Regions from separate parts of the Streptomyces sp. NPDC098101 genome, predicted to be linked through region 1. Evidence: riboswitches for the same ligand, from Rfam matches in the RefSeq annotation. Region 1 holds a riboswitch; each other region holds the start of a gene.
The links. Region 1 has a riboswitch for thiamine pyrophosphate ahead of ACIQVI_RS30745 (thiamine ABC transporter substrate binding subunit). Riboswitches for the same ligand answer to the same signal wherever they lie in the genome.
Positions count from the first base shown of each region.

Region 2: it holds a riboswitch for thiamine pyrophosphate, as region 1 does, so the genes downstream of both, thiC (phosphomethylpyrimidine synthase ThiC) here and ACIQVI_RS30745 (thiamine ABC transporter substrate binding subunit) in region 1, are expected to answer to the same signal.
Region 3: it holds a riboswitch for thiamine pyrophosphate, as region 1 does, so the genes downstream of both, thiO (glycine oxidase ThiO) here and ACIQVI_RS30745 (thiamine ABC transporter substrate binding subunit) in region 1, are expected to answer to the same signal.

Region 1 covers NZ_JBIWAS010000009.1:101,965-105,293, reverse strand. The annotation lists gene ACIQVI_RS30755 (phosphatidate cytidylyltransferase) at 1-41, shown strand, start outside; gene rlmN (23S rRNA (adenine(2503)-C(2))-methyltransferase RlmN) at 242-1,348, shown strand; TPP riboswitch at 1,378-1,488, shown strand; gene ACIQVI_RS30745 (thiamine ABC transporter substrate binding subunit) at 1,572-2,666, shown strand; gene ACIQVI_RS30740 (ABC transporter permease) at 2,720-3,329, shown strand, end outside.
Region 2 covers NZ_JBIWAS010000005.1:53,176-56,504, forward strand. The annotation lists gene thiC (phosphomethylpyrimidine synthase ThiC) at 1-958, opposite strand, end outside; TPP riboswitch at 952-1,098, opposite strand; gene ACIQVI_RS23095 (YibE/F family protein) at 1,137-2,612, shown strand; gene ACIQVI_RS23100 (SsgA family sporulation/cell division regulator) at 2,718-3,158, opposite strand; gene ACIQVI_RS23105 (IclR family transcriptional regulator) at 3,297-3,329, opposite strand, start outside.
Region 3 covers NZ_JBIWAS010000002.1:946,606-949,934, forward strand. The annotation lists gene ACIQVI_RS11310 (thiazole synthase) at 1-264, opposite strand, end outside; gene thiS (sulfur carrier protein ThiS) at 270-521, opposite strand; gene thiO (glycine oxidase ThiO) at 518-1,714, opposite strand; TPP riboswitch at 1,712-1,824, opposite strand; gene ACIQVI_RS11325 (NAD(P)/FAD-dependent oxidoreductase) at 1,918-3,132, shown strand; gene ACIQVI_RS11330 (Rv2175c family DNA-binding protein) at 3,175-3,329, shown strand, end outside.

The DNA of each region.
Region 1 (3,329 bases):
TGGTGTGGCTGCTGCTGGCGTTGTTCGTCGGAACCGGCTGACCGGTCACGGCGCCAGGCGGCGGAGCCGCACGTCGACACAGCATGGACCGCTTGGACTCGCTCCTGCCGACGGCGCCGGTGGTGTGGTTGCTGCTGGCGTTGTTCGTCGGAACCGGCTGACCTGCGGTTCTTCGGAGGAGGGACCCGTTGTCCACAGGGCGGCGGGTCCCTCTTCGTATCTCTGCGACACTGGTAGCACCATGCCCAAGCCCGGAGAACTCACTTTCGTCGCCCCCCGCGGAGCCAAGAAGCCGCCGCGGCACCTGGCCGACCTCACGCCCGCCGAGCGGAAGGAGGCCGTCGCCGCGATCGGCGAGAAGCCCTTCCGCGCCAAGCAGCTGTCCACGCACTACTTCGCGCGGTACGCGCACGACCCCGCCGAGTGGACCGACATCCCGGCCGCCTCGCGGGAGAAGCTGGCCGGGGAGCTGCTGCCCGACCTGATGTCCGTGGTGCGGCACATCTCGTGCGACGACGACACCACCCGCAAGACCCTGTGGCGGCTGCACGACGGCACGCTCGTCGAGTCGGTGCTCATGCGCTACCCGGACCGGGTGACCATGTGCATCTCCTCGCAGGCAGGCTGCGGGATGAACTGCCCGTTCTGCGCGACCGGGCAGGCCGGCCTCGACCGGAACCTGTCGACCGCCGAGATCGTGCACCAGATCGTGGACGGCATGAGGGCCCTGCGCGACGGCGAGGTCCCCGGCGGCCCGGCGCGGCTTTCGAACATCGTCTTCATGGGCATGGGCGAGCCGCTCGCCAACTACAAGCGGGTCGTCGGCGCCATCCGCCGTCTCACCGACCCCGAGCCGGACGGCCTGGGCCTGTCCCAGCGCGGCATCACCGTCTCCACCGTCGGACTCGTGCCCGCGATGCTCCGCTTCGCCGACGAGGGCTTCAAGTGCCGCCTCGCGGTCTCGCTGCACGCCCCCGACGACGAGCTGCGCGACACCCTCGTGCCCGTCAACACGCGCTGGAAGGTCCGGGAGGTCCTCGACGCGGCCTGGGAGTACGCGGAGAAGTCCGGCCGCCGGATCTCCATCGAGTACGCCCTCATCCGGGACATCAACGACCAGGCCTGGCGCGGCGACCTCCTCGGCCGGCTGCTCAAGGGCAAGCGGGTGCACGTCAACCTGATCCCGCTGAACCCGACGCCCGGTTCGAAGTGGACGGCGTCCCGCCCGGAGGACGAGAAGGCCTTCGTGGAGGCCATCGCGCGGCACGGCGTGCCGGTGACCGTGCGGGACACCCGAGGTCAGGAGATCGACGGTGCCTGTGGACAGCTGGCCGCCGCCGAGCGCTGAGCTTGTACTCTGAGCTCGAACACATCTCCATATTCCGACAGGGGAGCGCCACAGCGCTGAGAGTGCGGTGTCCGTCAGACCGCAGACCCTCTGAACCTCGCCCAGGTCATTCTGGGTAGGAAGTTCGGTCGTAACTCGAGCTGTTGCGCCCTGCCCGCGTCCGGTCCGCCGGTCGTGGGCGGGGCCGCGTCTCTTCCTGGTCCCACCCAGGAGGAAAACTTCAGTGAGCATCAAGAAGCAGGCCGCCGTCGCGGTCCTCGCGGCGCTCGGCGTCACCGCCCTCGCCGCCTGCGGCACCGACGGTGCCGGCGAGGACGCCGGCAAGACCGGCGCGCCCGCGCCGAAGACCGTGACCCTCGTGAGCCACGACTCGTTCAACGCCTCCAAGGAGGTCCTGGCCGAGTTCACGAAGCAGACCGGCTTCACCGTCAAGGTCCTCAAGGCCGGCGACGCGGGCGAGGCCGTCAACAAGGAGATCCTGACCAAGGGCTCCCCGCAGGGCGACGTCTTCTTCGGCGTCGACAACACCCTGCTGTCCCGCGCCCTCGACAACGGGATCTTCGTCGGGTACCAGGCGAAGGGGCTCGACCGGATTCCGGCGGAGTACCACCTGGACAAGGAGCACCGGGTCACCCCGATCGACTCCGGCGACATCTGCGTCAACTACGACAAGAAGTACTTCACGGACAAGAAGCTGGCGCCGCCGGTGACCTTCGACGACCTGGCGAAGCCCGCGTACAAGGACCTGCTGGTGGTCGAGAACCCGGAGCGGTCCTCCCCGGGCCTCGGCTTCCTCCTCGGCACCGCCGCGAAGTACGGCGACGACGGCTGGCAGGACTACTGGAAGAAGCTCAAGGCGAACGGCGTGAAGACCGTCGACAGCTGGGAGCTCGCCTACAACCAGGAGTTCTCCGGCTCGGCCGGCGGCAAGCAGGCCAAGGGCGACCGGCCGCTGGTCGTGTCGTACGCCTCCAGCCCGCCGGTCGAGGTGCTGTACGGCGAGCCGCAGCCGAAGGTCGCCCCGACCGGGGTGTCCACGGGGACCTGCTTCCGGCAGACGGAGTTCGCCGGCCTGCTGAACGGCGCGAAGAACCCCGAGGGCGGCAAGGCGCTGATCGACTTCCTGATCTCCAAGAAGTTCCAGGAGGACATGCCGCTCCAGATGTTCGTCAACCCGGTGGCGAAGGACGCGGTGCTGCCGGAGCTGTTCACGAAGCACGGCGTGGTCGTGGAGAAGCCGGAGACGATGGAGCCCGGGAAGATCGCCGAGAAGCGCGACGCGTGGATCCAGCAGTGGTCGTCGCTCGTCCTGAAGTAAGGCGCGCCGAAGCGGGGCGCGACCCGCGGGGGAACGCGGCGCGGCTGGGGCTCATGGCCCTGCCCGTCGCGTTCTTCGCGGTGTTCTTCGCCTGGCCCGTCGTGTCCATCGTGGACCGGGGGCTGCGGCCCGACGGCAGCTGGCGGTTCGGCGGGATCGGCGAGACGCTGGGCCGTCCGGACATCCTCGACGTGCTCGGCTTCACCGTCTGGCAGGCGCTCGCCTCCACCGGCCTCACGCTGCTCGTCGCCCTGCCCGGCGCGTACGTCTTCGCCCGCTTCGACTTCCCCGGCAAGAGCGTCCTGCGGGCCGTGGTCACGGTGCCGTTCGTGCTGCCCACCGTCCTGGTCGGCACCGCGTTCCTGGCCCTGGTCGGCCGGAACGGGCTCACCGACGAGCTGTGGGGGCTGCGGCTCGACACCAGCGTGTGGGCGATCCTCCTCGCCCACGTCTTCTTCAACTACGCGGTCGTCGTCCGGACCGTCGGCGGCCTCTGGGCGCAGCTCGACCCGCGCCAGGAGGAGGCCGCCCGGGTCCTCGGCGCCTCCCGCTTCACGGCCTGGCGGACGGTGACGCTGCCCGCGCTCGTCCCGGCGGTGTCGGCGGCGGCCCTGATGGTCTTCCTCTTCACCTTCACCTCCTTCGGCGTCGTGCAGATCCTCG
Region 2 (3,329 bases), on a different contig from region 1:
ACCAGGCGGCCATGATCGAGCCGCCGCGCGAGACGATGCCGGTCTTGCGGCGCGCGGTGAGCGGCACGTACGGCAGGAGCACGCCGGCGTGCACCGTCATGTAGTCGACGCCCTGCTCGGCCTGCTCGATGACCGTGTCCTTGTAGATCTCCCAGCTCAGCTCCTCGGCCCTGCCGTCGACCTTCTCCAGGGCCTGGTAGAGCGGGACGGTGCCGATCGGCACGGGGGAGTTGCGCAGCACCCACTCGCGGGTGGTGTGGATGTTGCGGCCGGTGGACAGGTCCATGACCGTGTCGGCGCCCCACTTGGTCGCCCAGGTCATCTTCTCCACCTCCTCCTCGATGGAGGAGGTGACGGCGGAGTTGCCGATGTTGGCGTTGACCTTCACCAGGAACCGCTTGCCGATGATCATCGGCTCGATCTCCGGGTGGTTGACGTTCGCCGGGAGCACGGCCCGGCCCGCCGCGATCTCCTCGCGCACGACCTCGGGGGAGACGTTCTCGCGGATCGCGACGTACTCCATCTCCGGCGTGATCTCGCCACGGCGGGCGTACGCGAGCTGCGTCACCGCCTGACCGGAGCGGCCCCGGCGCGGCAGCCGGGGGCGGCCGGGGAAGACGGCGTCGAGGTTCTTGAGGCCGCCGCCGCGCGGCGAGGTGTGCTTGATGCCGTCGTCCTCGGGACGGGCCGGACGGCCCGCGTACTCCTCGGTGTCGCCGCGCGCGATGATCCAGTTCTCGCGCAGCGGCGGCAGACCCCGCCGCACGTCGGTGTCGACGGTGGGGTCGGTGTACGGGCCGGACGTGTCGTACAGCGTGACGTCCTTGCCGTTGGTGAGGTGCACCTGACGGACCGGCACCCGCAGGTCGGGGCGCGATCCCTGGACGTACCCCTTGTGCCAGCCCGGCGTGCGGTCTTCCTGGCTGGTGGCAGGCGTGCGTGCATCCTGAATGGTCATGAGACCGATCTCCCTACGCCGGCATTACCCGGTAACAGGTTCGGCGGTCGGCGCAGCCTCCTCCCGTACGTACATCGGTACGCGCGTACGGTGATCAGCGCCCTCTCAGCCCGGTGCTCCGAGCTCCCGCGTGTGCAAAGGTGTCACCACGCTAGCGTCATCCCGGGCGTGCTGAACAGTGGGCCCCCGCCGTTCTTGCGATGATCGGTCGGTGACTTCCCCCCAGCAGCCCCCCGAGCCCCACGACCACTCCCACGGTCCGGGACCCTCCCACGGCCATGGACCCTCCCACGGTCATGGATCCGGCGGCGGCCATGGATCCGGCGGCGGAGCAGGGCCCGGTCACGGAGCCGGACACGGGCACAGCCACGCGCACGGGCCCGCCGTGCCCGTGTCCCGGCACCTGCGCAAGGTCATCGCCGCCGTCCTGGTCCCCTTCGCCACCGCCGTCCTGGTCGGTCTCGCGGTCCTGTGGCCCGGCGGCGCCCCGCCGCACGAGCGGACCGGTGTCGGTTTCGACCGGCAGACCGAGCAGGGCAGGGTCGTCTCCGTCGAGCAGGTCGACTGCAAGGCCGTGAACGCCGGTCAGGTCCCGCCGACCGGCGACACCTCCACCCCGGAGGGGCGCGAGGCGGTCGAGGCGCAGCAGGGGGAGTGCAAGCGGGCGAAGGTCGAGGTCACCACCGGTCCGAACAAGGGGCGCGAGTTCACCGAGATCGTGCAGCCGGGCGCCCCGCGCCAACTGGAGGAGGGGCAGGGCGTGGTGGTGGCGTACGCCCCCGACGCCCCCTACGACCTGCAGTATTCGGTGACGGACGTGAACCGCAAGGTGCCGTTGGCGGTGCTCGCCGGCATCTTCGCCCTCGCGGTCGTGGCGGTCGGGCGGATGCGGGGGCTGATGGCCCTGGTCGCGCTCGCCGTGAGTTTCCTGGTGCTGATGTTCTTCATCCTGCCCGCGATCCTGCAGGGGTCGAATCCGCTGGTGGTGGCGGTGGTCGGGTCGAGCGCGATCATGCTGATCGCGCTCTACATGTGCCACGGCCTCTCGGCCCGCACCTCGGTCGCGGTCCTCGGCACGCTGATCTCGCTGCTGCTCATCGGGCTGCTCGGCTCGCTCTTCATCGGCTGGGCCTCGCTCAGCGGCAACACCGACGACAACACCGGCCTGATCAAGGGGCTCTATCCGGACATCGACATGTCCGGCCTCCTGCTGGCCAGTGTGATCATCGGTTCGCTCGGTGTGCTCGACGACGTGACGGTCACCCAGACCTCGGCCGTCTGGGAGCTGCACCAGGCCGATCCGGGCATGGGGCCGCGCGGCCTGTACCGGGCGGGGATCCGGATCGGCCGCGACCACATCGCCTCGGTCGTGAACACGCTGGTGCTCGCCTACGCGGGCGCCGCCCTGCCGCTGCTGCTGCTCTTCTCCATCGCGCAGAGCAGCATGGGGACGGTGGCCAACAGCGAGCTGGTGGCCGAGGAGATCGTCCGGACGCTGGTCGGGTCGATCGGTCTGGTGGCGTCCGTCCCGGTCACCACGGCGCTCGCGGCGCTCGTGGTCTCCGCCGACCGCGCGGAGGGAACCGACCGCCCGGGGACCGGCGGCCGGAAGCCCTCACCGGCGCGGGGCGGACGCCGCCGCCGCGCCAAGTGACGCGCACGCACCGGGTGGTACGTCCGGTCCGTCGGCGCGCCGGCTCGGGGGGTCGGCCACGCGGAGGGGTCCGGATCGGTACGGGTCGGTGACGGCGTGCTCGTTTCAGGCCGGGCCGGCGTTCTCCTCGGCGAGGATCCGGCCGAGCGCCGCCTCCAGGTTGTCCTCGAAGTCGCCGAGTGTCCGTTCCTGACCGAGCGGAACCAGCTTGTCCGTACGGTCGAGGAAGGCGACGAGCGGCGGCGCGCTGGCCCGGAACAGGGCGCGGTCGCCGCCGACCTGGAGCCGGATGGAGACGTCCGAGAGCCGCTCGGGCTCGGTCGGGGCGATGTGCACATCGCCGTCCCCGCTCGGCCGGTTGATCCCGTCGAGCAGCAGTTCACGGCCGAAGGCCCAGGTCACGGGTGCGTCCCCGGGGAGGTGGAACGTCATCCGCACCGCATAGGGATCCCGGGTCTCATACCGCAGTTCGACCGGGATCTTGAAGGAGAGCTCCTCGGAGACGAGGAAGCTCATCAGGACCTCGGCCTGAACCGACTCTCGCATCATGTACCCCGCAGTAGATGAAGCAGTTGTGTAAACACAGCTGCTGAAAGCTGTGACCGAAACGGCCAGGAATGATCCCCCGTGGCCCTCTTGACGCAATCGTGCTGTAAGCACTAGCAGATCACAAGGAGTGATTTTTCAGATACTGATAGAGAACGCGAGCGACCCGAA
Region 3 (3,329 bases), on a different contig from region 1:
GGCGAGCCGGGCGGTCAGGACCGCCTCGCCGGCCGTGAAGCAGCCCGCCGTGTTGGGCAGGACCCGGATGCCGAGCCGGTCCAGGACGGAGAGGACCGAGCCCTGGACGGTCGGGTCCAGGCGCCGCATGGCGACCGTGGTCAGCTCCGTGCCGCTGGCGACCAGGGACCGCTCCAGGACGTCGAGGCTGGGCGCCCCGCCGGTGCCCATGATCAGGCGGGAGGAGAACTCCGTACCGCCGAGGACGAACACGTCGTCGGACATCGCGCTCAGCCCCCCTGCACCGCGGTGAGGACCTCCACCCGGTCCCCGTCGCCGAGCGGCGTCGACGCCCACTCGCCGCGCGGCACCACCGTCTCGTTCAGGGCGGCGGCCACCCCGGAGCGGGCCGTGGTCAGGGCCGCGACGAGGGCGTCGAGGGAGACGGGGCCGGAGAGCTCACGCGCCTCCCCGTTCACGAACACGGTCACGGGCGCGGACGCGTTCACGGACGCGTCGCTGGTGGGCGGGTTCGCGCTCATGCGGGCTGCTCCTGACGTACGGGAGGGACGGGGGAGAAACGGCGGGGGGTGAAGGGGCGCGCCTCGTCGGGCAGGACGCCCGTGGCCAGCACCTCGGCCATGACGTCGCCGGTGACCGGGGTGAGCAGCACCCCGTTGCGGTAGTGGCCGGTGGCGAGCAGCAGACCGGGCAGGGCGGTCGGGCCGAGCAGCGGCGCGTTGTCCGGGGACGCGGGGCGCAGCCCGGCCAGGGTCTCGGTGAGCGGCAGCTCGGTGATCCCGGGCACCAGCTCGTGGGCGTCGCGCAGCAGCTCGTACACCCCGCCCGCCGTCACCGTCGTGTCCCAGCCCAGTTCCTCGCTGGTGGCGCCGACGACCAGCTCGCCGTTCTCGCGGGGCACCAGATAGACGTGGCTGCCCCGGACGACGGCCCGCACGGTCCGCGAGAGGAAGGGGGCGTACGCGGCCGGCACCCGGAGCCGCAGGACCTGGCCCTTCACCGGGCGCACCGGCGGGAGCACCTCGTCCGGCACCCCCGCCAGCCGCCCGCTCAGGCTGCCCGCCGCGAGGACGGTCTGTCCGGCCTCCAGCTCCCCGCCCCCGGCCAGGACCACGCCGCGCGCCCGGTCCCGCACCACGCTCAGCCGCTCCGCGAGGACCCGGTGGAAGACCACCCCGGCCCGCTCGCAGGCGACCAGGAGCGCGGCGGCGAGCCGGCGCGGATCCACCTGGTGGTCGCCGTCGACCCGCAGGCCGCCGCGCACCCCCGGCGCCAGCATCGGCTCCAGGCGGCGGCACTCGCGGCCGCTCAGCCACTCCGAGGAGAGCCCGCAGCGGGTCTGGAGGGCGTGCAGCTCGCGCAGGTGCGCCCGGTCGTCGGCGTCCAGGGCGACGGCGAGGGTGCCGCAGGCGCGGTGGCCGACGTCGAGGCCCGTGGCCTCCTCCAGTTCGGCGACGAAGGCCGGATAGCGGGCGGCGGAGGCGAGGTTGAGCCCGAGCAGGGTCTCCTCGCCGTAGTGCAGTTCGGTGACGGCGGCGAGCATCCCGGCCGCGACCCGCGCGGCCCCGCCGCCCGGCTCCGGGTCGACGACGGCGACTTCCAGCCCGCGCCGCGCGGCCCGCCAGGCCGTGACCAGGCCGATGATCCCGCCCCCGACCACGAGGACGTCGGTCCCCCGGACGTCGGGAGCCCTTCGCGCTTCGGAAGAACGCATGGGCGTCCAGCCCCTCCCTTCGCCGGCATGACCCGGATCAGGTTCGTACGGTCGGAGGCCGTCCAGCCTCCCTCTCAGCCCGGTGCGTCCGGGCTCCCGCGAGTGCTTTACGCCCGCCAGACTAGCTTCCGCCGGGCGCGTGCCACGAGGGGGCCCGGCCCCCCGCCCTTCCTGACGGGAAGTCAGGTACGTAAGGTGACCGTGTGAGCGAGCAGAAGCAGACCCAGCGGCGCGTCGTGGTCGTCGGCGCCGGGATGGCGGGCGTCCAGACCGCCGTCGCCCTGCGCGAGCAGGGCTTCACCGGCCCCGTCACCCTCATCGGGGCCGAACCCCACCAGCCCTACGACCGGCCCCCGCTCTCCAAGGCGGTCCTCCTCGGAAAGGCCGAGGACTCCGCCTTCGACGTCGACTTCGAGGACCTCGGCATCGAACTCCGGCTCGGCGTGGACGTCACCGGACTGCGCGCCGCCGACCACGAGGTCGACACCGAGGCCGGGCCCGTCGCGTACGACACCCTGGTGATCGCCACCGGCGCCCACCCGCTCACCCTGCCCGGCTCCGACGGCGTCCCCGGCGTCCACCTGCTGCGCACCCTCGACGACGCCGTGCGCCTCGGGCCCGTCCTGGAGCGCCGCCACACCGTCGTGGTCGTCGGCGCCGGCTGGATCGGTGCCGAGTTCGCCACCGCCGCGCTCGGCGCGGGCTGCGCCGTCACCGTCGTCGAGGCCGCGGACCTCCCGCTCGCCGGGGTCCTGCCCGTCGAGGTCGCCGCCCCCCTGGCCGAGTGGTACGGGGCGAACGGCGCCGAACTCCTCACCCGCGCGCGCGTGGACGCGGTCGAACCCGGCCGGGTCCTCCTCGCCGACGGCCGCGCACTGCCCGCCGAGGCCGTCGTCGTCGGCATCGGCGCCCGCCCCGCCACCGCCTGGCTCGCCGGCTCCGGCATCGCCCTCGACCCGAGCGGCGCCGTCACCGCCGACGACCGGCTGCGCACCTCCCTGCCCGACGTGTACGCGGTCGGGGACTGCGCCTCCTTCCCCTCCGCCCGCTACGGCGAGCGCCTCCTCGTCCACCACTGGGACAACGCCCTCCAGGGCCCGCGCACGGTCGCCGCCGCGATCGTCGGCGCCGACCCCGGGCCGTACGACCCCGTGCCGTACTTCTGGTCCGAGCAGTTCGGGCACTTCGTCCAGTACGCGGGGCACCACGCGGGCGCGGACGAGCTGCTGTGGCGCGGCACCCCGGCGGACGAGACCTGGTCGGTCCTCTGGCTGCGCTCCGGCGCGCCGGTGGCCCTCCTCACCGTCGGCCGCCCCCGCGACCTGGCCCAGGGCCGCAAACTGATCGAGACGGCGACCCGGCTCGACCCGACCCGCGCGGCGGATCCCTCGGTACCCCTGAAGGCGGCGGTGGAGTAGGCCCGACTACCGGCTGTCGGTCCGGGATGGCAGGCTTGTCCCGTGACCGAGATTGACGCAAAGATCGATGCTCTCGTCCCCGCCTGGCTCTACCTGCCCGACATCGCGGAGATGCTCGATGTCGAGGTGACGCGCGTGCGGCAGCTGGTCAAGGACGGCCAGCTCATCGCCGTGCGCCGCGGAGAGAACAACGCGCT